Regions from separate parts of the Hafnia paralvei genome, predicted to be linked through region 3. Evidence: predicted binding sites of a transcription regulator. Region 3 holds the regulator's gene; each other region holds the start of a gene.

Region 1 (7,392 bases), 1.9 Mb from region 3:
AATACCGCCCGAACCCATGTTTAAACGTAGAGTGTCTCATGCCACGCAAACGATGACTCTGCGAGAAATCAATTTTGTGGCAGCAGGTATTTGCCCAAGGTAACCAACAGCACGGCAACGATGATCACACACAGCGCCAGCCATTCTGTCGATGACAGCATTTCACCGCCTAACCCCGTACCGAGCAACACGGCCACCACGGGGTTGACATACGCATAGCTGGTGGCAACGGCGGGGCGGACATTGCGAATCAAGTACATATAGGCGCTGATGGCAATCAGGGAACCGAAAATCGCCAGATAGCTTACCGCAAGGATCCCTTGCAGGCTGGGCATTTGAGTCATTCGTTCACCGGCGATCGCGCTGGCAATGAGTAATACAATACCCGCCGTCAGCATTTCGACTGCACCCGCCATGAGCCCAGCAGGGAGTTCAACGCGAGAACCCCACACGGAGCCAAAGGCCCACGTCATGGAACCCGCAAGGATTAGCAATGCCATCCAAGGGTTTCCACTTAGATGCCCGCCGCTGTTAAGTAAGATGATGCCGCAGAGGCCAATGGCAATACCTAACCACTCAAGCCAGCGCGTAGGCATTCCGTACATGCGGCTAAAGCACAGGGTGAAAAGGGGAACGGTGGCGACCATCACCGCGGCGATGCCGGATGGAACATCCTGATGTTCGGCGACGGTAACAGCACCATTGCCCGCCGCTAACAGCAAAATGCCAATAACAGCAGCGTTAAGCAACGGGCGTCCGCTGGGCATTTTATGCCCGCGCAAACGCAGGAACGTCAGCATCACTAGGCCTGCACAGAGGAAACGAACGCCTGCCATCATGAGGGGCGGCCAGCTTTCAACGCCAAGGCGAATCACAAAATAGGTTGATCCCCAAATAATATATAAAGCAAATAATGAACCGATCAGGGGAAGAAAAGTGGCAGCACGAGAGCGCATATTAAGCAGATTCCTTGGCAAAAATAAGCAGCCAGTAAACGCTAAAATGAGCAACGGAAGAACTCTTTTCTCATGCCGTTTACTTATTAACGAGGTGATTTTAAGTGTATTTGGCTATAAATCAGCAAGGGAGCGGTCAAGGGACCACAGCGTGAAAATCATAGCGGTAATTCAAATGGTTACTAGGGGTTGAGTCATCAGCCCAACCCTGCTAAATATCAGGTCGTTTGTGACTGAATAAGGTTTATTGCACGTAGTGCCAAATCTCTTTTGGGACGCAGCCAACATCATATAAACGCCCACCGCTGGCTAATTCAGCTCGGCGATGATCGGCGGCACGGTACATATTAATAATTTCGACATCATCAGTAAGTGAATAATTAAGATGGTCAAAAAGTTTTTCTAAGCTTTCCAGAGTGCTCACCCGGCGAAATTTTAGCAAATAGTCGGTTACTGTCATTTTTTATGTTTTCATCAACGAGAGGAATTTCAGAAGAGCAGCCAGTATATGTAGGTAAATCCATCTGTCTAGTACAATAATAGTGATATTGGTTACATAAACTAAAAAATGATTATTGCCAATAATAGTCACTCAGCTAATTAATTGTGGGCTTCGTGGCTTAACGTGTTGATAGAATGATGAAAACTAGGGTCTGTCATGCGGTGCGGGATATTTGAATATCGCTTTTAGCGTCTATTGTTTAAATATTGGATATTTATATCCTAAATAATTTTAGTGGCATTGAGGCGGCCGTGATTATCATCACTAGACCGCCTTTTGCTACTTGATTTAATTAGTTTGTATGACTCGATTATTTACGATTCAACGTGTAGTACATTTCATTCCAACGGATTTCATTTTTAAATGCTGGCAACGTGGTGGCATGATCAATAAGCAGGAATTCGATATTGTGCATCTCGGCATATAACCGCAGATATTCCACGTCCAGCGCTTGAGTAAATACGGTATGATGTGCACCACCGGCCAAGATCCATGCTTCCGCAGCGGTGGCCAACGACGGTTGCGCTTTCCAGATCGCCCGAGCAACAGGAAGTTTTGGCAAATCGCGTGGCTGTTCTACGGTATCAACACAGTTCACCAGTAAACGGAAGCGATCGCCCATATCTATCAGGCTAGCATTCAGCGCAGGTCCGGCGGGTGTTGCAAACAGCAGTCGAGCGGGATCGGCTTTGCCACCGATGCCCAAATGCTGAACATCAAGCAACGGTTTTTCTTCTTTGGCAATGGAGGGGCATACTTCCAGCATGTGTGAGCCAACAACCAGATCGTTGCCAGGCTGGAAGTTATAGGTGTAATCCTCCATGAAAGAGGTACCGCCTTTCAGACCGCTGGCCATCACTTTCATAATGCGCAGCAGCGCGGCGGTTTTCCAATCGCCTTCGGCACCGAAACCATAACCCTTTTGCATTAGGCGCTGGCAAGCTAAACCCGGTAATTGCTTCAGACCGTATAAATTTTCAAAGGTCGTAGTAAAGGCATGGAAGCCTCCTTGCTGTAGGAAACGTTCAATCCCTAATTCTAGGCGTGCGGCATCGAGCAAATTCTCGCGTTTTGCGCCGCCGCTTTTCACCGCATCCGTTAGGATATAGCTCGCTTCATACTCTTCAACCAACGTATTAATGTCGTTGTGGCTGATTTCATTCACTACCTGTTCGAGATCGCCCAGCGCATAGCCGTTGACGCTATAGCCAAATTGAATTTGAGCGCTAACTTTATCACCTTCGGTGACGGCCACTTCGCGCATATTGTCACCGAAGCGGGCGACTTTCAGATGTTGGCTTTCGTGGCGTGCGGCAGAAACACGCATCCAGCGAGCGATACCTTCTAGCGCCTGAGGGTCTTCCCAATGCCCTGCAACCACGCTGTGCTGTTGCCGCATACGTGCGCCAATAAAACCGAACTCGCGGCCGCCGTGCGCGGTTTGATTCAGGTTCATAAAGTCCATATCCATGGTGTCCCATGGGATCTGAGCATTGAACTGAGTGTGGAACTGGAGCAGGGGTTTCTCAAGGCGACGCAAACCGTTGATCCACATTTTGGCCGGAGAGAACGTGTGTAACCACACTAGCAGGCCAAGACAGCTATCTTGATAGTTAGCATCACGGCAGAGAGACGTGATTTCATCCGGCGTAGTTGCCAGCGGTTTTTGCACTAATTTCACCGGCAAACCCGCCTGATTCAAAGAGCTGACGACTTTCTCAGCTTGCTCCTTGACTTGTTGCAGCGTCCGCTGACCATAGAGATGCTGACTGCCAATAACAAACCACACTTCGCTTTGTTTGAACTGTTGCATGATGACTCCGTGAATGCTGAATAAATTAATGTTTTTCTGCCGTGTAGCAGGGCTCTGCGTGCGTACACCACTGTTGATAACGTTCGTAAAGCTGCTGGAAACGCACCACGCGTTCGGGATCGGGCTGGAGAGTACGCTCGACTTGGCTCGCCATGTTTTGTTGGGCGGAGGCGATGTCTGGATAGGTTCCTGCGGCGACGGCTGCAAAAATTGCGGCACCCAGCGCGCAGCACTGATCGGAGGCGACGATTTGTAGTGGGCGATTCATCACATCGCAGCACACCTGCATAATCACGGGGGATTTACGTGCAATCCCGCCAAGCGCCAACACGTTTTCCACCGGAACACCCTGATGCTCAAAGCACTCCATAATGGCGCGAGCGCCAAAGGCGGTGGCAGCGATAAAACCACCAAACAGGGTCGGGGCATCGGTGCCTAGGTTAAGGTCGGTGATAACGCCTTTCAGACGCTGATTGGCGAAAGGGGTACGGCGGCCGTTGAACCAGTCCAGAACGACAGGGAGGTGGTTGAGCTGGGGATCCTTAGCCCACGCTTCAGTGAGCGCAGGCAGCAAGTTTTTTGCTGATTCTTCGAGCTGTGCAGCTAATTCTGGATGCTGTTTAGCGGTTTGCAACAACGGCCATGTGAGTAGGCGACTGAACCAAGCATACATATCACCAAAGGCTGACTGTCCCGCCTCCAAACCGATATAACCGGGCACGACGCTACCGTCGACTTGTCCGCAGATCCCCGCGATGGTGCGATCACCAATGCGTTCTTGCTCGGCAATCAGAATGTCGCAGGTTGAAGTGCCAATCACTTTCACCAGCGTATATGGCTGAGCGCCAGCGCCAACGGCACCCATATGGCAATCAAATGCGCCCCCCGATAGCACGACGTCAGTCGTCAGACCTAAACGCTGCGCCCACTCCGCACTGAGTTTTCCTACGGGCAAATCGGCGGTGTAGGTTTCGGTAAACAGCGGTTGCTGCAGTTTTTCACTTAGACAGGTATCGAGTGCTTCGAGAAACTCACGCGGTGCAACGCCTCCCCATGAGGGATGCCAAAGTGCTTTATGTCCGGTGCTGCAACGTCCGCGTTTCAGATTCTGCGGCTGCTGTTCACCACACAGTAGCGCGGGAACCCAGTCACAGAGCTCAACCCAAGACACAGCCGATTGGCGTACGGCACGGTCTTCGCGTGTGACGTGTAGAATTTTTGCCCAAAACCATTCCGATGAGTAAACGCCGCCGATGTAGCGGGTGTAGTCGGGAAAATCGCCGCTACGGCATAAGCGGTTAATTTCTTCGGCTTCTTCAATGGCGGTGTGATCTTTCCACAGCACGAACATCGCGTTGGGGTTGTTGGCAAATTCGGGCAGCAGCGCCAGTACGTCACCCTTTTCATTTATTGGTGCTGGAGTCGAGCCCGTTGAATCAACCCCAATACCGACGACGGCTGCTCGTTGCTCCTCATTCATCCTCGCAACGACCGCCTTAATCGCGATTTCCAGCGATTCAATATAGTCGAGAGGATGATGGCGGAACTGGTTGGCAGGTGCATCGCAAAACAGTCCTTGCTTCCAGCGCGGATAGTAAACCACTTCCGTATCTAACTCTTGACCAGTTACACAATCTACGGCGAGTGAGCGAACGGAGTCGCTACCAAAATCCAGCCCGATTACTATGGGATTTGCATGCATTCCCTCTCTCCTATCTATATAGATTTCACTGCTAACCAAAATAGGAAATAGCGGCGTGGAACTGTGAGGATGGCTTAGCTACATGTATGTATTTTTCAGCTACAACACCGAAGAATGTGATGGTCATCAAAAGTTATCATTGTTACGGATTTGCTAAATATATGCATAAAATAGCTGTAATTTTTTGGTGTGATTTTGCTCTCTATTTGTTCATCCATTAGCCGCTACAACTTAGCTCGTCTCACATAAGGTCCCTACATTGCAGTGAAATATCGCACCATTTGGTATTTGCTGCTCAATTGCCCCTGAGTTCGTACACACAGAGCTTTTTGTCATCCGATGCGGTATCGCCTCACAGGCATGACAAATCTGCTACATAAAAATGACGAAACTGGAGATTGTAAATATGCATAAATTCACTAAGGTTTTGGCCGCCATTGGACTGGCTGCCGTTATGTCACAATCCGCTATCGCAGAAAGCATGAAACTCGGTTTTCTGGTCAAACAGCCGGAAGAACCATGGTTCCAAACCGAATGGAAATTTGCCGATAAGGCTGGCAAAGATTTGGGCTTTGACGTGATCAAGATTGCTGTTCCAGACGGTGAAAAAACGTTAAACGCTATTGATAGCCTCGCAGCGAGCGGTGCTAAAGGCTTTGTTATCTGTACGCCCGATCCCAAGTTAGGGCCTGCCATCATGGCTAAAGCGCGGAGCTACGATCTTAAAGTTATTGCCGTGGACGATCAGTTTGTAAATGCCAAAGGAAAACCGATGGAAAGCGTTCCATTGGTAATGATGGCGGCCAGTGAAATTGGTGCGCGCCAAGGGCAGGAACTGTGGAAGGAAATGAATAAGCGTGGTTGGAAAGTCGATGAAACGGGAGTTATGGCGATCACCGCGGATGAATTAGATACCGCTCGCCGTCGTACGACCGGTTCGATGGATGCGCTGAAGGCGGCGGGTTTCCCAGAGAAACAGATCTACAAAGTACCCACGAAATCCAATGACATTCCTGGCGCCTTCGATGCGGCTAATTCTATGTTGGTTCAATACCCAAAAGTTAAAAACTGGCTGATCGTGGGGATGAATGACAACACGGTATTGGGCGGCGTACGGGCAACAGAAGGACAGGGCTTTAAAGCTGAAAACGTGATTGGCATCGGTATCAATGGCGTGGATGCGGTGAGCGAATTGTCCAAGGCAAACCCAACCGGCTTCTTCGGCTCGCTGCTGCCGAGCCCGGATATTCATGGCTATAAAAGCATCCAAATGCTGTACGACTGGGTGACCAAAGGGGTGGAGCCTGCCAAGTTTACCGCAGTGACCGACGTCGTCTTGATTACGCGTGACAATTTCAAAGAAGAGCTACAGAAGAAAGGGTTGTAAGCCACGCACAGAGCGGCCACTGCCGCTCTAACCACCTTTTGTTGACTACTGACTTTAGCCACCGCGAGGTTAGCTATCGGTGGCAAGGAGAACGTTTATGACCTCCAACGTACCCTATTTGGAATTCCGTCATATCGGGAAAACATTTCCTGGGGTGAAGGCGCTGGATGATATCAGCTTTAGCTGTCAGGCCGGACAGATCCACGCCTTGATGGGTGAGAACGGCGCAGGTAAATCCACACTATTGAAAATACTGAGCGGCAGTTACACGCCTACGCAGGGAGAGATCTACCTCAAGGGCCAGCCAGTTCAATTTAACAACACCACCGATGCGCTTGATGCCGGTGTCGCCATTATTTATCAGGAACTGTACTTAGTGCCTGAAATGACGGTGGCAGAAAACATCTATTTAGGCCAACTGCCTGCGAAAAAGGGCTTCGTGAATAACTCATTGCTCAACTATGAAAGCCGTTTGCAGCTAGAGCACTTAGGTTTAGATATCGATCCACAAACGCCGCTGAAATATCTCTCTATCGGACAGTGGCAGATGGTGGAAATTGCCAAGGCCTTGGCACGTAATGCCAAAGTGATTGCGTTTGATGAGCCAACCAGTTCGCTCTCTTCGCGTGAAATTGAACAGCTGTTTCGTGTGATCCGTGAACTGCGCGCTGAAGGTCGGGTGATTATCTATGTTTCGCATCGTATGGAAGAAATTTTCGCCTTAAGCGATGCGATTACGGTTTTTAAAGACGGCAAATACGTCAAAACCTTCGATGATATGCAGCAGGTCAACCATGACTCATTAGTACAGGCGATGGTGGGGCGTGACTTGGGCGATGTTTATGGTTATCAGCCGCGCGAACACGGACCTATTCGTTTAGAGGTGAAGGACGTGGTGGCTCCTGGTGTCAAACACCCGGTGTCGTTACAGGTTAAACAGGGTGAAATTGTTGGCCTCTTTGGTCTGGTTGGGGCGGGTCGTAGCGAATTGATGAAAGGGTTGTTTGGCGGCACCAAGATAACGCAGGGACA
Region 2 (7,392 bases), 340 kb from region 3:
ATCTGTTGGCTCATCCATGATGATGACTTTGGATTCAAAGCTCAGCACCTTGGCGATCTCCACCATTTGCTGATCGCCGATGGATAAATCGCCCACCAGCCGATGGCTGCTGTAGCGAATATTTAAACGAGCCAGAAGTTTATCCGCTTCGGCATACATCTTTTTCCAGTCAATACAGCCCAAACGGTTAACAAATTCACGCCCCAAGAAAATGTTCTCGGCAATCGTGAGTTGTGGAATGAGGTTTAATTCTTGGTGAATAATACCGATACCCGCTTCCTGAGAAGACTTAGGGCCATTAAAAACGACCTCTTTACCCAAAAAGTGCTGAGTCCCGGCATCTTTTTGATAGATACCGGTTAACACTTTCATCATCGTGGACTTACCCGCACCATTTTCACCGACTAACGCCATTACGCGTCCCGGATAAACATTTAGCGCGGCACCAGACAGGGCTTTAACCCCAGGAAAGCTTTTATCAATGCCTTTTAAGGCTAATAAAGGTTGCATAGCGGCCTCAGAAGGTTACGCCAGAATAAAGCAGAACATTGGCATACGGAGAACACTCTCCGCTACGAATGACGGCCTTACTGGCAGAGCTCAGCGCTTTAAATTGCTCATGGCTGACATACTCCACCGTGATGGTATTTCCCTGGTGTTGTTCGAGTTGTTTCAAGTGATCAAGTAACTGTTCATGAATCACGGAGTTATTACTAGGCATCTCTTGCGCAATAACCGCTTTCTCAACCTGCATTTCCTGCGTAATCACACCAACAACCTGCAAAAAACCGGGAACCCCATGAGTCAGCGCTAAATCAATACGCTGAGTCGAATCAGGAATTGGAAGCCCCGCATCACCCACAACAATGGCGTCGGTATGACCTAAACGAGAAATGAGATAGGAAATCTCAGAGTTGAGTAAAGTGCCTTTTTTCATTTATTTGCTCCATCAGCGAAACGTTTCGCTTGAGAGGGAGTTTAGGAGCTAATAAAACACAGACAATAAATAATATGAAGAAATGTGATCTCTATCGAAACGTTTCGCTAGCAGAAGCGTTTCAGCTTATATGGGCCGTTAAGCTGAAACTACTTATTATTTTCTGCGTTTAAGTATTGGTAGAGAAAGCCAACGACGGAAAGGAGTCTCACAAGGTTTGGGGGCGCTGGATGCACATCCCAAACCTTGCGGAAAAACTACCTAGGTATATGCAATGCCTAAATTTCCACCTGCGTACCAAGCTCGATCACCCTGTTTGGCGGGATCTCGAATTGATCGGCAGCCTGCAGTGCATTTCGACTTAAGGCCATAAACAGTTTGCCACGTGCTTTTAAATACCACGGACGATTGCCCAAGATCAGCGATTCGTGAGACATGAAGAACGAGGTTTCCATCATCCGACACGGCAATCCTTCCAAACCACAGCGATGGAAGATTTCTTCTACGTTTGGCGTTTCTTTAAAGCCGTAGCTCGCCACGACTCGCCAGAAAGTAGGCGACAGTTGCTCAATGGTCACACGCCGAACATTGTGTACATAAGGAGCATCTTCCGTGCGAAGCGTAAGCAAGATCACCCGTTCATGTAGCACTTTGTTATGTTTGAGATTATGTAACAGCGCAAAAGGAATGACGTTCATCGCTCGCGACATATAGACCGCGGTTCCTTGCACACGAACCGGAGGGGATTTCTCTAATGAGGCAATCATTGCTTCCAAAGAGTTACCATGTTCATGTAAACGACGCAGCAGGCGGAAACGCTCGCTTTTCCATGTGGTCATAATGATGAACATCACAAGCCCCAATGCAAGCGGCAACCAACCACCAGAGAAGAATTTCAGCGCGTTGGCTGTAAAGAGTGGAATATCCATACATAACAGACCCGCGAGCAGAATCATGACCACAAAGCGGTTCCAGTGCCAGTTTTTCACTGCAACGGTACAGCAGAGAATACTGGTTAATACCATGGTTCCTGTCACGGCAATACCGTAAGCCGCAGCCAGATTACTGGAATGTTCGAAGCTCGCGATAACAATAACCACCGAGATATACAGCGCCCAATTGATTGCTGGTATGTATATTTGTCCCGCTTCCATATCAGAGGTATGGATAATGCGCATCGGGGGTAGATAGCCGAGACGAACAGCCTGCCGCGTTAATGAGAAGACGCCAGAAATAACCGCCTGTGAAGCGATAACCGTCGCAAAAGTCGCCAGAATAAGAAGTGGAATCAATGCCCAATCTGGTGCAAGCAAGAAGAACGGGTTTTTAATCGCCTCTGGGTTTTTCAGTAGCAGCGCCCCTTGACCAAAGTAGTTCAAGATAAGAGACGGAATGACAAAGAAAAACCACGCTAAACGAATTGGCTTCTTCCCAAAATGTCCCATATCGGCATACAGAGCTTCAACACCAGTGATAGAAAGCACCACTGCGCCCAATGCGAAGAATGCCATTGAACGATGTTCAACGAAGAATCCAATAGCCCATTTAGGGTTTAGCGCAGTGAGCACTTGCGGGTTATCGATAATACTGCGAGCGCCGAGGATGGCCAACGTGAGAAACCATAGCACCATGACCGGCGCAAAGAGTTTACCGATACTCCCCGTTCCATGTTTTTGAATGAAAAACAGAATGGTCAGAACCAGAATGGAGAGCGGAACAATATAGGGATCAAGAGACGGTGCTGCTATCTCAAGGCCTTCTATTGCTGACATCACCGAAATTGCTGGCGTAATCACCACTTCCCCATAGAAGAAGCTGCCACCAATTAACCCCAAGATCACTAATATTGCCGTCACTTTAGGTGCAGTATTCCGCCCCGCTAATGACATTAGGGTTAATATCCCCCCTTCGCCGGCGTTATCTGCGCGCATAACGAAAGTTAAGTATTTAAGGGATACAATCAGGATCTGCATCCAGAAAATCAGTGAAAGAAAACCAAATACTATTTCTGGCTCAACACTAAAACCGTAGTGGCCAGAAAAACACTCGCGTAAGGTATATAACGGACTCGTACCTATATCGCCATACACTACACCGATTGCGGCCAGTGTGACTGTCGTTAATGAACGTTTATGTTCTGAACTCATAACTTGTTTCTTTTGCTGTAACATCTATAAGCGATGCGTGTACTGACAGACCGAGCGCTTATAAGAAACGCACAGTATGCATAAATCAGCACAATTTCCTACTATTTAGGATAAAGGAAATATGACTGAGCCTAGGGTAACCGGCCTATAACAAGCTTAGAAAGGTTTAAAAAAATCAACAAGCTAAGCAGTAAAATAAAGCTGGTCAACGCGCCAAGAAGTCGATAAAACAAAACAATCCTTGTTATGAATGGGACCATTATGACGCAATCTAGCCAATTGGCCGAACGTATTTCACGGCTCAGCCATGCTTTGGAAAACGGACTTTACGAACGACAAGAGGCCATCCGCCTATGTCTACTCGCTGCTCTATGCGGTGAAAGCGTGTTTTTACTGGGTCCGCCGGGAATTGCAAAAAGCCTGATCGCCCGTCGTTTAAAATTTGCGTTTAGCCATGCTCGCGCATTTGAATATCTGATGACTCGCTTTTCAACTCCAGAAGAAGTTTTCGGCCCACTGTCTATTCAGGCTCTCAAAGATGAAGGTCGCTACTTACGTTTAACCCACGGATATTTGCCAGAAGCCGAAATCGTATTCTTGGACGAAATTTGGAAAGCAGGGCCTGCCATTTTAAATACCTTGCTTACCGCGATTAACGAGCGACGCTTTCGTAATGGGGACAGTGAAGACCCTATTCCTATGCGTTTGTTGGTTACCGCATCTAACGAACTTCCTGAAGCAGACAGTAGCCTAGAAGCATTATACGACCGTATGCTTATTCGACTCTGGCTGGATAAGGTGCAAGAAAAACAAAACTTCCGCGCGCTAATCACCAGCAGTCAGGATGAAAACGCAAATCCTGTTCCTGAAGCATTAAGTATCTCAGATGAAGAGTTTTATGCTTGGCAGCCGCAAATAGGCAAAGTCACATTGCCGACTCACTGCTTCGAGCTCATTTACCAACTTCGTCAAAGAATCAATACGCTAGATGATGCGCCATATATCTCTGACCGTCGCTGGAAAAAAGCGCTTCGGCTGCTACAAGCCTGTGCGTTTTTCAGCGGCCGCTCGGAGCTGGCGCCACTCGATCTTATTTTGCTCAAAGATTGCCTATGGCATGACTTTGCATCACGACGGATGCTAAATCAGCAAATTCAACAAATGCTGACCGATCAGGCTTATCAACAACAAAACCTGTTATTGCAGCTACAGCAGGCCGAGGCCAATTGGTTACAGTCGCAACGTGACCAAAGCCAACAGCAAGCAATGACTCTGCCAGTAAAGTCAGGCTTATTTAACCGTAAGCAGGTGCACTCTTTGCCAGACGATTTCCCTGTAGGCAAAGTCACGTTAATGTTATTTAAACCATTAAAAATTCACGATATGCAAGTAACCCATATCGTGACGGATTCAGGTGACCTATCCCGCTGGTTACAAAAAGGAGGGGAGTTCCGTGCCAAACTCAACGGTATTGGATTTGCCCTGCCTGTAGACATCACGTTAGACGACAAGCACCAATTACAGGTGCGTGATGTAAGTTATCAAAGCACTATGCTTTCACTGCCGGGAAAAAGAAACGGTGACGTTCCCGCAGACGTTCAAGAAAAAATCCAGCAGATAGAAAACACGCTAGCTGAACAACGCCGATTGTTCGCTTCACACCAGCCTTGCTTATTTGTAAGTAATGATTGGTTAGCGCAAATTGAAGCCAGTCTGGCCGGTATCGATGAAAAGTTGCGTACTTTAAAAACAACCTTAAAGGGCGCGTGAAATGCCAAGTCTTGAAGCCGTCGAAGCTTTTTTGGTCGTCAATGAAAACGAGCTAATGCAGGATTTTTTAATTGGATTGATGGCGGCTCCGCAGCTGGCTGTCTTTTTTGAAAAATTTCCGCGTCTGCGTACGATCCTTGAAGGCGATCTCCCTAGTTGGCGACGACGCTTAGAGCAAAGGATCAAAGACACTTCTGTGCCGGACGATCTAGCGCGTGAATTCACTCTTTACCAACACCAGCTTGGCTTACAAAGTTCGGACTTCTTCCAACAACTCCCGAACACTTTGGCCACCTTACGCGAGCAAGAATCGCCTTTTATCTATGAGGCGGACTCACTATGTCCCGAAGGTAGCGCTCCCCGTAGCATTAGTTTCCAAACCTTATTTTTACAACGCTGGCGCTTAAGTTTGATAGCAAGAACGCTGACATTACATCATCAGGTGTTAGACGAAGAACGTGAGCTATTACAGGCCGAATTACAGCAACGTATGCAAATCAGCGGTGCACTTGAGCCCGTGCTGGTGGATAACGAAAACGCTGCAGGTAAGCTGTGGGACTTAAGCCGCGGAGAACTGCACCACGGTGACTATCAACTGATGGTGCAATATGGTGATTTTCTTGCTCAGCAACCAGAATTAAAAAAGCTGGCAGAACAGCTGGGACGTAGCCGAGCGTCTACTGCCGAAGATAAGCAGAGTACCGAGCAGGAGATCGCTCGAGTCATGGTGCGAGAACCGGCCATCATGCCGGAGGAAGTCAGCGGTATTCATCAAAGTGACGATATTTTACGTCTTTTACCCACAGAGCTTTCTATGCTTGGCATGGATGATCTGGAGTTTGAATTCTATCGCCGATTACTCGAAAAACGTCTGCTGAGCTATCGTCTACAGGGTGACGTATGGCGTGAACAGGAGTTTCAGCGTCCGATCACCTATCAGAAAACACACCAACAGCCACGCGGTCCTTTTATTGTTTGCGTGGATACCTCCGGCTCCATGGGAGGCTTCAACGAACAATGTGCAAAAGCATTTTGCTTGGCGCTACTGCGCGTAGCTCTTGCGGATAACCGACGCTGCTACATCATGCTATTTTCCAGCAGCGTCGTGCAGTATGAGCTAACCGCAGATTCAGGTATTGATCAGGCAATTCGTTTTCTCTCTCAGCGATTTAGAGGAGGGACGGATTTGGCCCAATGTTTGTCATATACCGTAGCTATGATGAAACAATCGGCATGGAAACAGGCTGACGCAGTCGTTATCTCTGACTTTATCGCCCAGCGATTACCTGAAGAGATGGTGAAGCAGATCCGCCAGCTACAACAAAATAATAGCCACTGTTTTCACGCAGTGGCTATGTCTGAGCACGGCAAACCCAGCATTATGAAGATCTTTGATCACATCTGGCGTTTTAACACCGGGATCAAAGGGCGCCTTTTGCGCCGTTGGAAACGCTAGCGATTACAGCAACGCATCAACTTGTTCACGAACTTCTGGCGCCCAAACACCGCATTGAACCTGACCAATATGCTTCTGTTTCAGCATCAGCATAACCAGACGAGACTGGCCGATGCCGCCGCCAATAGTCTGCGGCATCTCGCCACGAACCAGCGATTGATGCCACTCAAGCTTCATACGCTCTTCATCATCAGTTAGCGACAGCTGGCGCTTCAGAGTATCGGCATCAACACGGATCCCCATAGAAGAAAGCTCAAACGCATCTTCTAATACGGGGTTCCACACCACGATATCACCGTTTAAACCGGCAAAACCCTCTTCACCAACTGAGGTCCAATCATCATAGTCCGGAGCACGAACATCGTGTGGCTTACCATGAGACAGCTTGCCGCCGATCCCAATCAGGAATACAGCACCAAATTCTTTGGCAATGGCACGCTCGCGTCCTTTAGCATCCAGATCAGGGAAACGACGTAGCAGCGTTTCGCTGTGAATAAAGTGGATCTCTTCCGGTAAGGAAGGTTCGATACCAAACTCTGCGGCAACTTCCGCTTCGGTCGCCTTCATCGCAGCATAGATTTTACGCACGGTTTCCTTCAAGAATTCAGGCGTACGCTGACCGTCGCCCATCACTCGCTCCCAATCCCACTGATCAACGAAAACCGAGTGAATAGGCGTCAAGCGATCTTCATCCGGACGTAAGGCTTTCATATGGGTATATAAGCCTTCACCTGGGCCAAAATCATGCATACCGAGTGTCTTACGTTTCCACTTAGCCAATGAATGCACGACTTCAAACGTATCTTGCGGTAGCGTTTTCACTTTTACCTGCACTGCCTTTTCACATCCAGACAGGTTGTCCTGTGTGCCATCGCCCAAACGGCTCAGAATTGGCGCTTGAACTTCAATTAGACCTAGCTGTTTTTCCAACTGACGAGAGAAGGAAGATTTTACGAAGCTGATTTGTTGTTGTTTTTGTATAAATTGTTTTTTCATTGCCGTTCTCACATTAACCTGTCTTTGTTAAAACAGATTAAGCAACAGAATGGTATCAAGATTCAATATCCAACAATAAATATTGC
Region 3 (7,392 bases):
CGAATAAATAATCCTAGCTCTTCCATCGACTACTCTGAACTGCACGGTAATATATGGAAAAACACCATTACCGCCGTGCTAACCTTGCTGATTTCGGGTTTGATGTGGGGGATCTTGTCGCTGGGAGCGGGTCTATTCAAACTGATTGGCATTGATTTCTTTTATGAGCTCTTTTTCAGACATGAAATATTCATGTACCTTGCTAACGGTCTGATTGTTGCCATTGGCGTTCTCATTAGCCGCACCCATCCAAAATTAATCATTACCGTACGTAACCTTTTATCTCTGATGGTAAAAGGCCTACTACCTCTGCTATCGTTTTTCGCTCTGATTTTTATCTTCAGCCTCCCGTTTACCGGTATCGATGCGCTAACCGATAAATGGTCGTCTGCAACCACATTGCTAACCACCATGTCTCTACTGTTAGCCCTGCTGGTCAATGCGATATATTTGAGTTCCGATGGCATAGATAAAAAACCGTATCCAAATTTAATCCGCTATATCATCAACGGTTCCCTGCTTGTTTTGCCGATCTACGCGATACTGTCCACCTATTATTTGGGCCAGCGCATCGTACAATATGGCTGGACTCCCGATCGACTCAGGGCTTCAGTCGTTGTCGGCCTCTCTCTTTGCTTAACCCTTGCCTATGCAAGCGCCGTGGTTCGCAAAAATAACATCTGGCTGCACTCGCTTGGCAGCATCAACAAAAAAATAATGTGGCTAATCGCAGTGATTGTGGTTCTGTGCAACTCTCCGATCATCGATCCTTATCGCATTAGCGTGAACGACCAAATGAATCGATATTCCACAGGAAAGGTATCTCCTGATGATTTAGATCTCATCATGCTACGTTTTGACAGCGGCCGCAGAGGCAACGATGCGCTACAGGCGCTACGGTCTGATATCAAATTTGTCAGCGCTCCACGGCGTAAACTCAAGCTGGAGAAAACGCTATTACAAACCACTCGCTGGGGATCCTATGGCGATGATGATAAAAGACCCTATGCGGCGTTTACACCAGGAATAGCACGCAAGAACATTCAGCTGGCGGTCGGAACACCTTCACCAGAATCAACGTGGTGGGAATCTTTGCCAAACGATCTCGGCCGAGGAAATGACATTGGCGATTGCTATTTAATCGCTAACGCTTGTGTTGTCACAACGTTAGATCTGAATAATGATGGGAATAAAGAGCATGTACTGTGCAATTTCAGCGATCCCAAAGAGCCTTTCTGCCAAGTTTATACTTATAAGAAACAGGGTTGGGTCATTGCTGCTCATATCCGCTTTAACGATAGAGATACTTTGGACAACAACACACTGGATGCCGCTAAGATTAAAGACATCATTCTCGGCGGTCAGTTAAAAGCCGTGCCAAAAGAGTGGAGCGATATCCAAATTCAGGATACAACCATAGATGTAAGTTATTACGATTTACGATAAACCGTAGCCCCCCAACCACCGGAGCCGTGTTAATTATGTCAGCGAAACACCCGATCATTGCCGTGACCGGCTCCAGTGGAGCCGGCACTACCACCACCAGCGTAGCCTTCCGCAAGATCTTTCAACAGTTCCATCTGAAAGCCGCTGAGTTGGAAGGCGATAGTTTCCACCGGTATACCCGCCCAGAAATGGACGCTGCAATCCGAAAAGCCCGCGAGCAAGGGCGTCATATCAGCTATTTCGGCCCCGAGGCCAATGACTTCTCTTTTCTCGAACAAAGCTTTATCGAATATGGTCAGCATGGTCGTGGGCGCTCGCGTAAATATCTGCATACCTACGATGAAGCCGTTCCCTACAATCAGGTTCCCGGCACATTCACGCCGTGGGAACCGTTGCCAGAGCCGACAGATGTTTTATTCTATGAGGGATTACACGGCGGAGTCGTCACGCAGCAACACAATGTGGCTCAGCATGTCGATTTACTGGTCGGCGTAGTGCCCATCGTTAACCTTGAGTGGATTCAAAAACTGGTGCGCGATACCGGTGAGCGCGGCCATTCACGCGAAGCCGTGATGGATTCCGTTGTTCGCTCTATGGAAGATTACATCGGCTACATTACCCCCCAGTTTTCCCGCACGCATATCAACTTCCAGCGCGTACCAACGGTTGATACCTCTAATCCTTTTGCCGCTAAAGCGATCCCTTCGTCAGATGAAAGTTTCGTGGTGATCCATTTTCAAGGGTTAGACAATATTGATTTCCCCTATCTACTCGCGATGCTGCAAGGATCGTTTATCTCGCATATTAATACGTTGGTGGTTCCGGGAGGGAAAATGGGGTTAGCAATGGAACTGATCATGACGCCGTTGGTGCAACGGCTTATCGAAGGGAAGAAAATCGAATAACAACGTGTTACGCAATATCAGGCACCTTGGCACAAAACCACCGGTGCCTGATGAAGTGAATCAAATTACTCCACCACGATAGTTTCAAAACTATGGGTAATGTTAACGGCTTGACCCAACATCAACGCAACAGAGCAGTATTTTTCCGCAGAAAGCGCAACGGCGCGCTCAACGGCTTTATCCGTAAGGCCTTTGCCCGTGACAATAAAATGCAGATTGATATGGGTAAACAAGCGCGGAGCTTCCTCGCGACGTTCAGACGTCAATTTGACTTCACAATCGCGCACGTCCAATCGTCCTTTCTGTAAAATGGAAACTACGTCAATGGCACTGCACCCCCCTGCTGACATCAATACCATTTCCATTGGGCTTGGCGCTTTATCACCAGCGTTTCCGTCCATAAGAATCTGATGTCCTGAAGCCGATTCGCCCAGAAAAGTCATTCCTTCAACCCATTTCACTCGTGCCTGCATGTTTATCGCCCCTTTGGTTAAATTCTGTCATCAGACTACGCTTTCTGTAAAAAACAGGCAATCCGAGGCCTCACTTCTGATGCTGAAGCGAGACAACACGAGACACCTGAACAAAGCTGTGCTACAAACTATGCCGAAATGGATCTTTATGGATTGAAACGGGTATAGATCAATAACTCTAGGAAACAATTACCTTAGCCTATTACTCTATATCTCGATTATGCAGTGCTATAACAAGTTAATAAGCAAAGCCCCGTGCCACAATAAGCACACTGTCTGGATCAGTATCCCGATATTAGGGCCGCGATAACAACAGAGGATAATAGCGAATGGTTCTCGGCAAACCGCAAACAGACCCGACTCTTGAATGGTTCTTGTCTCATTGCCATATCCACAAGTATCCGTCCAAAAGTACCCTGATCCACCAAGGCGAGAAGGCGGAAACCCTGTACTACATCGTTAAGGGATCCGTTGCAGTATTGATTAAAGATGAAGAAGGTAAAGAAATGATCCTTTCCTATCTTAATCAGGGCGACTTCATTGGTGAACTGGGCTTATTTGAGGAAGGACAAGAACGTAGCGCTTGGGTTCGTGCAAAAACAGCCTGTGAAGTTGCTGAAATTTCTTACAAGAAATTCCGCCAACTGATTCAGGTTAACCCAGATATTCTGATGCGCCTTTCTGCTCAGATGGCTAGCCGCTTACAGGTTACCTCTGAAAAGGTGGGCAACCTTGCGTTCTTAGACGTGACTGGCCGTATTGCACAGACGCTGCTGAATCTGGCAAAACAGCCAGATGCCATGACTCATCCAGATGGTATGCAGATCAAGATTACTCGTCAGGAAATCGGCCAGATCGTTGGCTGCTCCCGTGAAACCGTTGGTCGCATTCTGAAGATGCTGGAAGATCAAAATCTGATCTCCGCGCACGGAAAAACCATCGTCGTTTACGGCACTCGCTGATAAATGATGCCCGTGTAGCATCGCTGCACGGGTTTCTTTCATTATGTGGCGGCGGTTTATCTACCACCCGGAAGTCAACTATGCACTGCGTCAAACGCTGGTGCTGTGCCTCCCTGTTTTATTTGGCCTACTGACCGGCAATCTACAGCTTGGTCTAATGTTTTCTTTGGTACCAGCCTGCTGCAACATTGCAGGGCTCGATACTCCTCATAAGCGCTTCATCAAACGATTAATCGTTGGCGGCAGCCTATTCGCGTTTTCCAGTTTCTTGTTACAACAATGCCTGCTATGGCAAATTCCGCTGCCGCTTATCATGCTTGGGCTTGCGTTACTGCTCGGTGTTAACGGTGAGATCAGCCCCCTACACGCTAGGCTTCTTCCCGCAGCACTCGTCGCTTCGATATTTACGCTAAGTATGGCTGGAACAGTTCCCATCTGGCACGGGCCACTGCTGTATATTGTTGGCACCATCTGGTATGGCGCTTTTACTTGGTTCTGGTTTCTCTTATGGAAAGGGCAGCCGATCCGAGAAAATCTCAGCCAGCTCTACACGCAGCTAGGCGACTATATGGACGCCAAATATAGCTTGCTAACTCAGCATATCGATCCAGAAACGGCCTTGCCGCCGCTGCTACAGCGCCAGCAAAAAGTGATGGACTTAATTACCCAGCTCTACCAACAAATGCACATGTTATCTCTGGTGCATAATCCTGAGTACAAACGTCTACTGCGCTATTTTCAAGTTGCATTGGATCTTCAAGAACATATTACCGTTAGCTTATCTCAGCCCGATGAAGTGCAAAGCCTAGTCGCCAAAAGTCAGGCTGAAGCTATTTTGCGCCGCAACGCTCAAGTCATATCAGAGAGGCTCAGAACGGTGGCTGGCGATATTCTGTATCACCGCTACCCCAAACATTTTTCGATGGATAACGAGCTAGCCGCGCTGGAAAAGCTGGCTAATCAGCACCCAGATAACCCCGTTGGAAAGTTTTGCTATTACCATTTTAGCCGTGTAGCTCGATTGCTAGTTCGTCAGCGTCCTCTCTATCAGCGCAATCTGATGTCTACACAGCAACGCCTTCCTTTTTGGCCTGCATTACGCGCCTATCTCTCATTTAAATCCGTAGCGCTACGTAATGCAGCGCGTTTAGGCATTACTCTCGCTGCGGGCAGCAGTTTGGGGATGTTATTCCATCTGCCAAAACCCTACTGGGTTTTGCTCACGACCATGCTGGTCATTCAAAATGGCTATAATGCAACGCGGGTGAGGATCCAGCACCGTGCGCTAGGAACCTTTGCTGGACTGATTATTGCTGCGGGATTACTACAGTTAGACCTACCGCTAAATGCCACCTTGGCCTGTATGCTGGTGATCACCATTGCAGCCTATTTGGTACTACGTAAAAACTACGGGCTGGCGGTGATTGGTTTCACCGTAACTGCCGTTTATACCCTACAGCTTTTACAGCTCAATGGGCTCCATTTCTTGGTTCCAAGACTGATTGATACCGTACTCGGCTGTATTCTCGCCTTCGCAAGTACCATCTGGCTATGGCCACAATGGCAAAGTGGTCTACTGCGCAAAAATGCTCATCAGGCACTAGAGGCATATCAAGATGAGCTTCGCCTACTGCTCTCTCCTGAACCGAAAGCAACCGATTTAGCCTATGCCCGCATGAAGGTCAATCAGGCACATAATGCCGTATTCACCTCGCTAAATCAGGCGATGCAGGAGCCGGGGTTTGATTCCAGATATCTGACCGACATGCGTCTGTGGATCACTCACAGCCAGTTTATCGTGGAGCATCTTAACGCAATGACAATCCTCGCCCGAGATCACTACATGTTGACTGAAAACCTAGCGCAAGATTATTTGCAGCGCTGTGAAATCGCCTTGCAGCTCTGTCAGCAACGCTTAGAACACGATGGACCAACCTTGAGCAATAACGCCGCCGTCTTCCAGTCTGATGAGCAGGAAACCAGTGGAATGCCCGTAACCCAGATTGAAGTCCATCTACGCCGAATCATTGCGCACCTGCGCGCCATGCATACCATTTCATCGATAGCCTGGCGGCAACGACCACATCATGGGATTTGGATGAGCCGTCGATTAAGGGATTAAATTTCTCCCGTGTCTTTCAAGAAATGGCGTATATTCTTCTTCATGCCAAGATAAACGCCAAACTATTGATGAACATACAATTTTTACTGCTAATATCATTTCAAATAATACTTATTATTTCTCTTCTGCTATTCAGAAAATACCCGCTCATACATATCGCATTCACTACGCTTGCCGTCATTTCAGTCATGCCACTCGCGTATTTCATTGGCACATTTTCGCAAGGGTTAAGTTCTAACCTTTGCTACTCCTACATGATTGCTGAATTAGCCACCACCTCTACAGTGGCGATCCAATCCAGCAGCAGCGCAACTCAACAAAAATATATTGATGGACTTAAATCCATTCCAAACTATGGGTATGAATCCAACTGCAATGATATGACGGCAGCGGTAAAGCGTTTGTCTCAATCAGTGAAAGACGCCAAATAAACAATCAATTACCCCATGAATTAAATGACTTATACTGCCATTCGCACAGCCAGGCATTACGATTTTTTAGCTATCACCGCCCCGATCGCTTTTTCTAATCGCATCATACCTTCATGGATATCCGCAAACTCCACAACGAGCGATGGAGCAAAGCGCAAAATATCAGGACCCGCATTTAACAACATGAGGCCTTCAGCGGCGGCGGCGTGCAGAATATCGCGCGCTTTACCATGGTATTCAGGGCTCAGTTCTGCGCCCAGTAGCAGCCCCATACCACGTACCTGCGTAAAGACGTTGTACTTAGCATTTATGTTCGCCAACGCCTCGACAAACAGCGAGTGACGTTCTTCAATACCCGCCATAACCTCTGGAGTATTAATCACGTCCAGCGCTGCTTCTGCTACCGCGCAGGCCAGTGGGTTGCCGCCATACGTAGTACCATGTGTTCCCACATGCATCGCGCTGGCAATTTCATTCGTCGTCAACATGGCGCTAATCGGGAAACCGCCGCCCAAAGCTTTAGCGGTAGTCAGAATATCCGGCGTCACGCCATAATGCATATAAGTAAACAGCTTACCGGTACGCCCCATTCCGCTTTGCACTTCATCAAATACCAACAGCGCCTGATGGCGATCGCACAGCTCGCGTACACCTTTAAGGAAGCTTTCAGTCGCAGGCATTACCCCACCTTCACCCTGAACCGGTTCTAAAACCACGGCACAGGTATGGTCGTCGATAACGGCTTTTACCGCGTCGAGATCGTTGAAAGGTACATGAACAATATCCGCAGGTTTCGGGCCAAAACCGTCAGAATATTTAGGCTGCCCGCCGACAGAAACGGTAAACAACGTGCGGCCATGAAATGCGTGGTGGAACGCAATAATCTTGGATTTGTATGGACTGATTTTGCTCGATGCGTAGTAACGTGCCAGTTTAAACGCCGCTTCGTTTGCCTCCGCACCGGAGTTGGCAAAGAAAACACGCTCCGCAAAAGTGGCATCAATCAGCTTCTGTGCCAAACGCAGCGCGGGTTCGTTGGTGAAAACATTGCTA
Region 4 (7,392 bases), 400 kb from region 3:
ATGCTTTTTACAGCATAAAGTTTTTATTTCAACCGACCTTGACGCCACGACAACCACGTCAAATAGTTAAGAGTGCAGCAACCTAAAAATAACAATGAAAACGCCTCCCTTTTGATGGAGTGGCATCAATGATTAAACCTCTGGTTATCGTATTTTTGATGGGCAGCATTTTGCTCTCGTCACCAGCTTTATCTTATGATTTAAAAGATATCTTTTTTAATCACGACGATGAAATCGTGGGTGATATTGTGCCCATCGATCGCGCATCAACCTCGATAGAACCGGGATTCTCAACGCATTGGGTGGGAAGCAATTCATTAGCCTCAGCGGCGTTGAACCCGACCACACAACAACAGGTTGGCACACTGGGTTGGCGGTTGGATTCAAACCTCGAATTATTCACCCCATACGCTGAAATCAGCTACCAGCGTTTATCCAGCAATGAATCCTACAAGCCGGCAGGCGAATTTAGCGCACCACAGAGTTTATTCAGCCGCGATATCCCTAATCAGGAAGCCCACTGGATCGATGTGACCGTTGGAGCCAATATTCCTTTGAGTGGAAATATGGCGGCATTTGCCGAGCTATCGCAAACCAATAGACTTAACAACAATGAACAATTTATGTACAACATCGGCGTCAGCGCAAACTTTTAGCCAGCCTTTTACGCCGAATGTTCCCGAGTTTTACCCAGCTTTATGGCAAAATAGACACAAAATCCCTCGCTTTGAGACGGGATTCGGGCTGTATATCTTACGTTCAGGCGGTATACTGCAACATTCTATATAAATCCACTTGTATCGCGCGAACTCATCCAATATGCAAAAGTTTGATACCAAGACCTTTCAGGGGCTGATCCTGACTCTGCAGGACTATTGGGCGCGCCAAGGCTGCACCATTGTTCAACCACTGGACATGGAAGTTGGCGCTGGCACCTCACACCCAATGACCTGCCTGCGCGCACTCGGCCCAGAGCCGATGGCAACTGCCTATGTGCAACCTTCACGCCGTCCAACCGATGGACGCTATGGCGAAAACCCTAACCGCTTACAGCATTACTACCAGTTCCAAGTCGTGATTAAGCCATCGCCAGAAAATATTCAGGAGCTCTATCTGGGTTCACTGAAAGAACTCGGCTTGGATCCATTGGTGAATGATATTCGCTTCGTTGAAGATAACTGGGAAAACCCAACGCTGGGCGCATGGGGTTTGGGCTGGGAAGTGTGGCTCAACGGGATGGAAGTGACCCAGTTTACTTACTTCCAGCAGGTTGGCGGCCTAGAGTGTAAGCCAGTTACCGGTGAAATCACCTATGGTCTGGAGCGCTTAGCGATGTACATTCAGGGCGTAGACAGCGTCTACGACTTGGTCTGGAGCGACGGCCCACTGGGCAAAACCACCTACGGCGACGTGTTCCATCAAAACGAAGTGGAACAATCCACTTATAACTTTGAATACGCCGATGTCGATTTCCTGTTCTCCTGCTTCGAGCAGTATGAGAAAGAAGCAAAAATGTTGTTGGAGTTGGAAAAACCTCTGCCTCTGCCAGCGTATGAACGCATTCTGAAGGCCGCACACAGCTTTAACTTGCTGGACGCCCGCAAGGCGATTTCCGTCACCGAGCGTCAGCGCTACATTCTGCGAATCCGTACCCTGACCAAAGCGGTCGCTGAAGCCTACTATGCCTCTCGTGAGGCGCTAGGCTTCCCAATGTGTAAAAAAAGCGACGATTCTAAATTAGAGAATATTTGAGGCAGCCATGACCCAACAAACTTTTCTGGTGGAAATCGGCACCGAAGAGCTGCCACCGAAAGCGCTACGCTCTCTGGCAGAATCTTTTGCAGCTAATTTTACCGCTGAACTTGATAACGCAGACCTCGCTCATGGCGAAGTCACTTGGTACGCGGCCCCACGCCGTCTAGCGCTGAAAGTTGCTGCGCTACATGAATCTCAGCCCGATCGCGAAATTGAAAAGCGCGGCCCAGCTATTGCGCAGGCATTTGATGCCGAAGGCAAACCGACTAAAGCCGCAGAAGGTTGGGCTCGTGGTTGCGGCATCACTGTCGATCAGGCCGAACGACTGACATCTGACAAAGGTGAGTGGCTGCTGTTCCGAGCTCATCAAAAAGGCCAGAGCGCGCAGCAACTGCTGCCTACGCTGGTCACTAATGCGTTAGGCAAACTGCCAATTCCAAAACTGATGCGCTGGGGTAATAACGACACTCAGTTCGTGCGTCCGGTTCATACCGTCACGCTGCTGCTGGGCAGTGAAGTTATCCCTGCTACTATTCTTGGTATACCGTCAGATCGCGTGATCCGTGGTCATCGTTTCATGGGTGAACCGCAGTTCACCATCGACAACGCCGATCAATACCCGCAAATCCTGATGGAACGCGGAAAAGTCATTGCTGATTACGAAACCCGTAAAGCAATTATCAAACGTGATTCAGAACAGGCTGCACAGAAAATCGGCGGCATCGCTGATATGAGCGAAAGCCTGTTGGAAGAAGTGACCTCTCTGGTTGAATGGCCAGTGGTGTTGACGGCTAAGTTTGAAGAGAAATTCCTTGCGGTACCTGCCGAAGCGCTGGTTTACACCATGAAAGGTGACCAAAAGTACTTCCCAGTGTATGACGCCGCAGGCAAATTGCTGCCAAACTTTATCTTCGTCACTAACATCGAATCTAAAGATCCACAGCAGATAATCTCTGGTAATGAGAAAGTTGTGCGCCCACGTTTAGCCGATGCTGAGTTCTTCTTTAAGACTGACCGTAAGCAACGTCTGGAAGATAATCTACCCCGTCTAGAAACCGTGTTGTTCCAGCAACAACTGGGAACGCTTCGCGATAAAACTAATCGTATTGAAGCTTTGTCTGGTTGGATTGCAGAGCAAATCGGTGCCGATGTGAATCTGGCAACCCGCGCAGGTCTGCTATCCAAGTGTGATTTGATGACTAACATGGTCTTCGAGTTCACAGATACTCAGGGTGTCATGGGTATGCACTACGCCCGCCACGACGGTGAAAACGAAGAGGTTGCCGTTGCGCTAAACGAACAGTATCAACCACGCTTTGCGGGTGATGCACTACCAGAATCTCTGGTGGCATGTTCTGTCGCGATCGCTGACAAAATGGATACTCTTGCTGGTATTTTCGGCATTGGCCAACATCCAAAGGGTGATAAAGACCCATTTGCTCTGCGTCGTGCGGCACTGGGCGTTCTGCGTATTATCGTTGAGAAGAAGCTGCCGCTGGATTTGGTCACGCTGACCGAAGAAGCTGCTCGCCTCTATGGTCAGAAGCTGACCAACGCTAACGTCGTTGATGACGTGGTTGATTTCATGCTGGGACGTTTCCGTGCGTGGTATCAGGAAGAAGGTCATAGCGTAGATACTATTCAGGCTGTCTTGGCTCGTCGTCCAACCAAGCCCGCTGACTTTGATGCTCGCATGAAGGCAGTTTCTCACTTCCGTACATTGCCTGAAGCCGCGGCATTAGCTGCTGCCAACAAACGTGTTTCCAACATTCTGGCGAAATCGACCGAAGTGCTGGCCGATCGCGTTCATGCATCTGTATTAAAAGAAGCAGCAGAAATCAAACTGGCAACGCATCTGGTTGTTCTACGTGACAAATTAGAGCCACTGTTTGCCGAAGGGCGTTATCAAGAAGCACTGTCTGAACTGGCTGCTTTGCGCGAACCTGTTGATGATTTCTTCGAGCAGGTTATGGTGATGGCTGAAGATGAGCAAGTGCGTATCAACCGCCTGACATTGCTGAGCAAACTACGTGATTTGTTCCTACAGGTTGCTGATATCTCTGTTCTGCAGTAAACCTGAACGTAAAATAAAGCCCGCCTTTCGGCGGGTTTTTTACATTCTGGCTGTTATCCCTAAATTATCAGGTTAAACTAACTTGATGAGTAGAATTTCAACCGAATGATATTGACCCATTTTTCGCGTGGTTACAGGAGTAATTACATGTCACTTGCAGTAACTAAACAGGCACAGCGTTGGTTGATGCCAATTTTCGCCGTCATTATGGCGTTCCAACTGGCTGGCTGTGGCGACAACGATAAAGAACAACGTAAAGCTTTCATCGACTATCTGCAAAATACCGTCATGCGCGGTAGCATTACTGTGCCGACGCTGAGCGAAGACCAAAAGCAGAAACTCGGCAATTATGTCAGCGATTACGCGATTTTGGTGACCTTTTCACAGAATTTCAGTCGTTCGATGGATAGCAGCCTTAATCCGCTGTTTACCACTATCGATCAGATACGTGTTCCTCAGGACTATCTGCTAAAACGTGACGATCTACGACAGGAGTCCGGGGCTCTAAATCTGCTCGGTCAGCAGATTCAAAGTGCGAAATCAACCGCAGACACTGCGCGTGCTGCACTCAAACAGCCTGATGATGTAAAAGCGATTTATGACCAAGCCTTTGCGAAAGTCGTTACCGACCCAGCGAATGCCGTTATGCCTATTATCCCAATGGCCGCTAGCCTGTCACAAGACTTGATTCAAGTGGGTGATTTCCTGCAAAGCATTGGGACTCAGGCTCGCTTTGATAACCAAAGCATCCAGTTGCAAACCCAACAGCAGGTCGATCAATACAATCAGCTCATGACCTCAATTGCAGCCAAACATCAAGAACTGTTAAATGCGAAAAACCGCAACGCGGCTATTTTTCAAAACTAATAGAATCTAACGTTATACCCGCCCTGCCAGGGAAACCTTGCGGGGCTTTTTTACGCCTAAACATTCACGGATGTAATTTTATGACGCAAAGAGTGGAGGTGAATAAATAAATGAGGTTAGACGGGGGAGATGTAAAAGTATCTTGTGAAGAGAATCACAATTTAAAAACAAAGATGCTAACAATAAAGGTGATTTTCATCACGTAAATGAGGCCAGCAAGGACATTATTTTAACTTTGTAGGAGACTTTCAGCCTATTTATGTGATCTGAATCACTCAAAACACCCCTTAAGAGGGGGATGGAATGAGATCAGGATCACAAAAACCCCACGGGGTACGCGAGATGAAAACGGCGTGATAGAGTCGATTTTGCATACAGAACGACAGGACGGTTTTTGGCGAAACCACCACAACTATTACGACGCGCAACATCTTAGCGCGCACCACGAGGGGTGTTTTATGTTATCACCAGATATCAAGGTCAAGGTACAGAATTTTGGCCGCTTCCTCAGCAATATGGTAATGCCCAATATTGGCGCATTCATCGCTTGGGGTTTGATTACCGCACTATTTATTCCCACGGGCTGGTTACCCAATGAAACGCTAGCCAAATTGGTTGGCCCAATGATCACCTATCTGCTACCACTGTTAATCGGTTATACCGGTGGTCGCCTCATCGGTGGTGAGCGCGGCGGCGTAGTGGGAGCTATCACCACGATGGGCGTGATCGTCGGTGCAGATATGCCAATGTTCATGGGAGCCATGATTGCAGGTCCACTAGGCGGCTGGGCAATCAAGCATTTTGACCGTTGGGTCGACGGTAAAATCAAAAGCGGTTTCGAAATGCTGGTGAATAACTTCTCCGCAGGCATTATCGGTATGCTGCTTGCCATATTGGCATTTATGGCCATTGGACCACTGGTTGAGTCGCTGTCTAAGATATTGGCGGCGGGCGTTAACATTATGGTGCAAAATAACCTGCTGCCGTTAACCTCAATCTTTGTCGAACCCGCCAAAATACTGTTCTTGAATAATGCGATTAACCACGGCATCTTCTCACCGTTGGGCATTCAGCAAGCAACAGAAACTGGCAAATCCATCTTCTTCCTAATCGAAGCGAACCCAGGTCCGGGTCTGGGCGTCCTGCTAGCCTATATGTTCTTCGGTAAAGGCAGTGCGAAACAGTCTGCCGGTGGTGCCGCGATAATCCATTTCTTCGGCGGCATTCACGAAATTTATTTCCCATATGTATTGATGAACCCACGCCTCATTTTGGCCGTCATTTTGGGCGGTATGACCGGCGTCTTCACCTTGACCCTGTTTAATGCTGGCTTGGTATCTCCCGCTTCTCCAGGATCTATCTTTGCCGTATTGCTAATGACACCAAAGTCTTCACTGGTTGGCGTTATATTGTCGATTCTAGCCTCCACTCTGGTGTCATTCCTTACTTCTGCCATGCTGCTTAAACGTGCTCGCGTAGGCGATGAAGAGAGCAATGGCTTGGCTGAAGCTACTCGTCGTATGCAGGGCATGAAACAGCAGTCTAAATCAGGTGGCAAGATTTCTGGTACCCAGCCTCAGCCCGTAATGCAGGCCGTAACGCTCGACTTATCTAAAGATCTGCATCATGTGCGTAAAATCATCGTTGCCTGTGATGCTGGTATGGGGTCTAGCGCGATGGGTGCAGGCGTTCTGCGCAAAAAGGTGAAAGATGCTGGCCTGAATCATATTTCGGTCGCTAACTGTGCGATCAATAGCCTGCCAGACGATGTGGATCTGGTGATCACCCATCAGGATTTAACCGAACGAGCAATGCGTCATGCTCCGCAGGCTATGCACATTTCACTGAGCAATTTCCTGGATAGCGGATTGTATACTGATTTAACCACCCGTTTGTTGGCCGCAAAGCTACCGCATGCAGCCAATGATAATCGCCTTATTAACCAAACAATTATTGCAGCCAACGATGATTCTTTCGAGTCAATCGAGCGCGAAGAAAATCTGTTCAAGCTTAGCGCAGATAACATCTTCCTTAACTTAACCGCAGAGAATAAAGAACAAGCTATTCGTTTTGCGGGTGAAATGCTGGTATCCGGTGGCTATGTCGAACCTGATTACATTGACGCCATGCTGGCACGAGAAGCGCTAACCACAACCTATCTAGGAGAATCTATTGCCGTCCCACACGGCACCGTAGAAGCCAAAGACCGCGTGCTCCGCACCGGGATTGTCATTTGCCAATACCCACAGGGCGTACGATTCGGTGATGAGCCGGATGACGTGGCTCGGCTGGTCATCGGCATTGCCGCCCGCAACAACGAGCATATTCAGGTTATAGCCCGCTTAACCAACGCACTGGACGACGAAGGCGTCATAGAAAAACTGGCGCAAACCACCAGCGTACAGGAAATCCTAGATCTCCTGTCTGGAGAGCAAGCGGCTTAAGGCGATGACACGACACCGTTCACCGCAGCCAGCGGCCTAAAGTGCCTTCGCTGTCGGTGTCGTTCTTGGGGCCTCCCCCGGCCCCCTTTTTACGGATAGATTCTCTCGAGGTTAACATCATGAAAGCGATTCATTTTGGTGCAGGTAATATTGGTCGTGGCTTTATCGGTAAACTTTTAGCCGATGCTCAGGCAGAGTTAACATTTGCCGACGTCAACCAGCCTTTGGTCGATCAGCTTGCGCATCAACAAA

Evidence for each region. The regulator CRP, encoded in region 3, controls carbon source genes, mostly activating them, when cyclic AMP is high. The targets are predictions, from matches to a motif close to ATGTGANNNNNNTCACAT.
Region 1: a site for CRP is predicted at 5,088-5,105, ahead of K9N75_RS11790 (arabinose ABC transporter substrate-binding protein). Genes of this name have one in related genera too.
Region 2: a site for CRP is predicted at 1,020-1,037, ahead of rbsD (D-ribose pyranase). Genes of this name have one in related genera too.
Region 4: a site for CRP is predicted at 5,000-5,017, ahead of K9N75_RS00100 (PTS mannitol transporter subunit IICBA). Genes of this name have one in related genera too.

The regions. Positions count from the first base shown of each region.
Region 1 is NZ_CP083737.1:2,487,807-2,495,198, reverse strand. It holds gene yedA (drug/metabolite exporter YedA) at 69-956, opposite strand; gene ydgT (transcription modulator YdgT) at 1,201-1,416, opposite strand; gene araA (L-arabinose isomerase) at 1,769-3,271, opposite strand; gene K9N75_RS11795 (ribulokinase) at 3,297-4,973, opposite strand; gene K9N75_RS11790 (arabinose ABC transporter substrate-binding protein) at 5,380-6,360, shown strand; gene araG (L-arabinose ABC transporter ATP-binding protein AraG) at 6,458-7,392, shown strand, end outside.
Region 2 is NZ_CP083737.1:4,685,745-4,693,136, forward strand. It holds gene rbsA (ribose ABC transporter ATP-binding protein RbsA) at 1-510, opposite strand, end outside; gene rbsD (D-ribose pyranase) at 518-937, opposite strand; gene kup (low affinity potassium transporter Kup) at 1,216-3,084, opposite strand; gene ravA (ATPase RavA) at 3,346-4,854, shown strand; gene viaA (ATPase RavA stimulator ViaA) at 4,856-6,310, shown strand; gene asnA (aspartate--ammonia ligase) at 6,314-7,306, opposite strand.
Region 3 is NZ_CP083737.1:4,349,071-4,356,462, forward strand. It holds gene K9N75_RS20190 (DUF4153 domain-containing protein) at 1-1,446, shown strand, start outside; gene K9N75_RS20195 (phosphoribulokinase) at 1,482-2,351, shown strand; gene K9N75_RS20200 (OsmC family protein) at 2,417-2,824, opposite strand; gene crp (cAMP-activated global transcriptional regulator CRP) at 3,154-3,786, shown strand; gene K9N75_RS20210 (YccS/YhfK family putative transporter) at 3,830-5,908, shown strand; gene K9N75_RS20215 (hypothetical protein) at 5,932-6,339, shown strand; gene argD (bifunctional acetylornithine/succinyldiaminopimelate transaminase) at 6,396-7,392, opposite strand, start outside.
Region 4 is NZ_CP083737.1:19,729-27,120, reverse strand. It holds gene K9N75_RS00120 (autotransporter domain-containing protein) at 129-656, shown strand; gene glyQ (glycine--tRNA ligase subunit alpha) at 820-1,752, shown strand; gene glyS (glycine--tRNA ligase subunit beta) at 1,760-3,829, shown strand; gene K9N75_RS00105 (DUF3053 domain-containing protein) at 3,977-4,696, shown strand; gene K9N75_RS00100 (PTS mannitol transporter subunit IICBA) at 5,155-7,140, shown strand; gene K9N75_RS00095 (mannitol-1-phosphate 5-dehydrogenase) at 7,260-7,392, shown strand, end outside.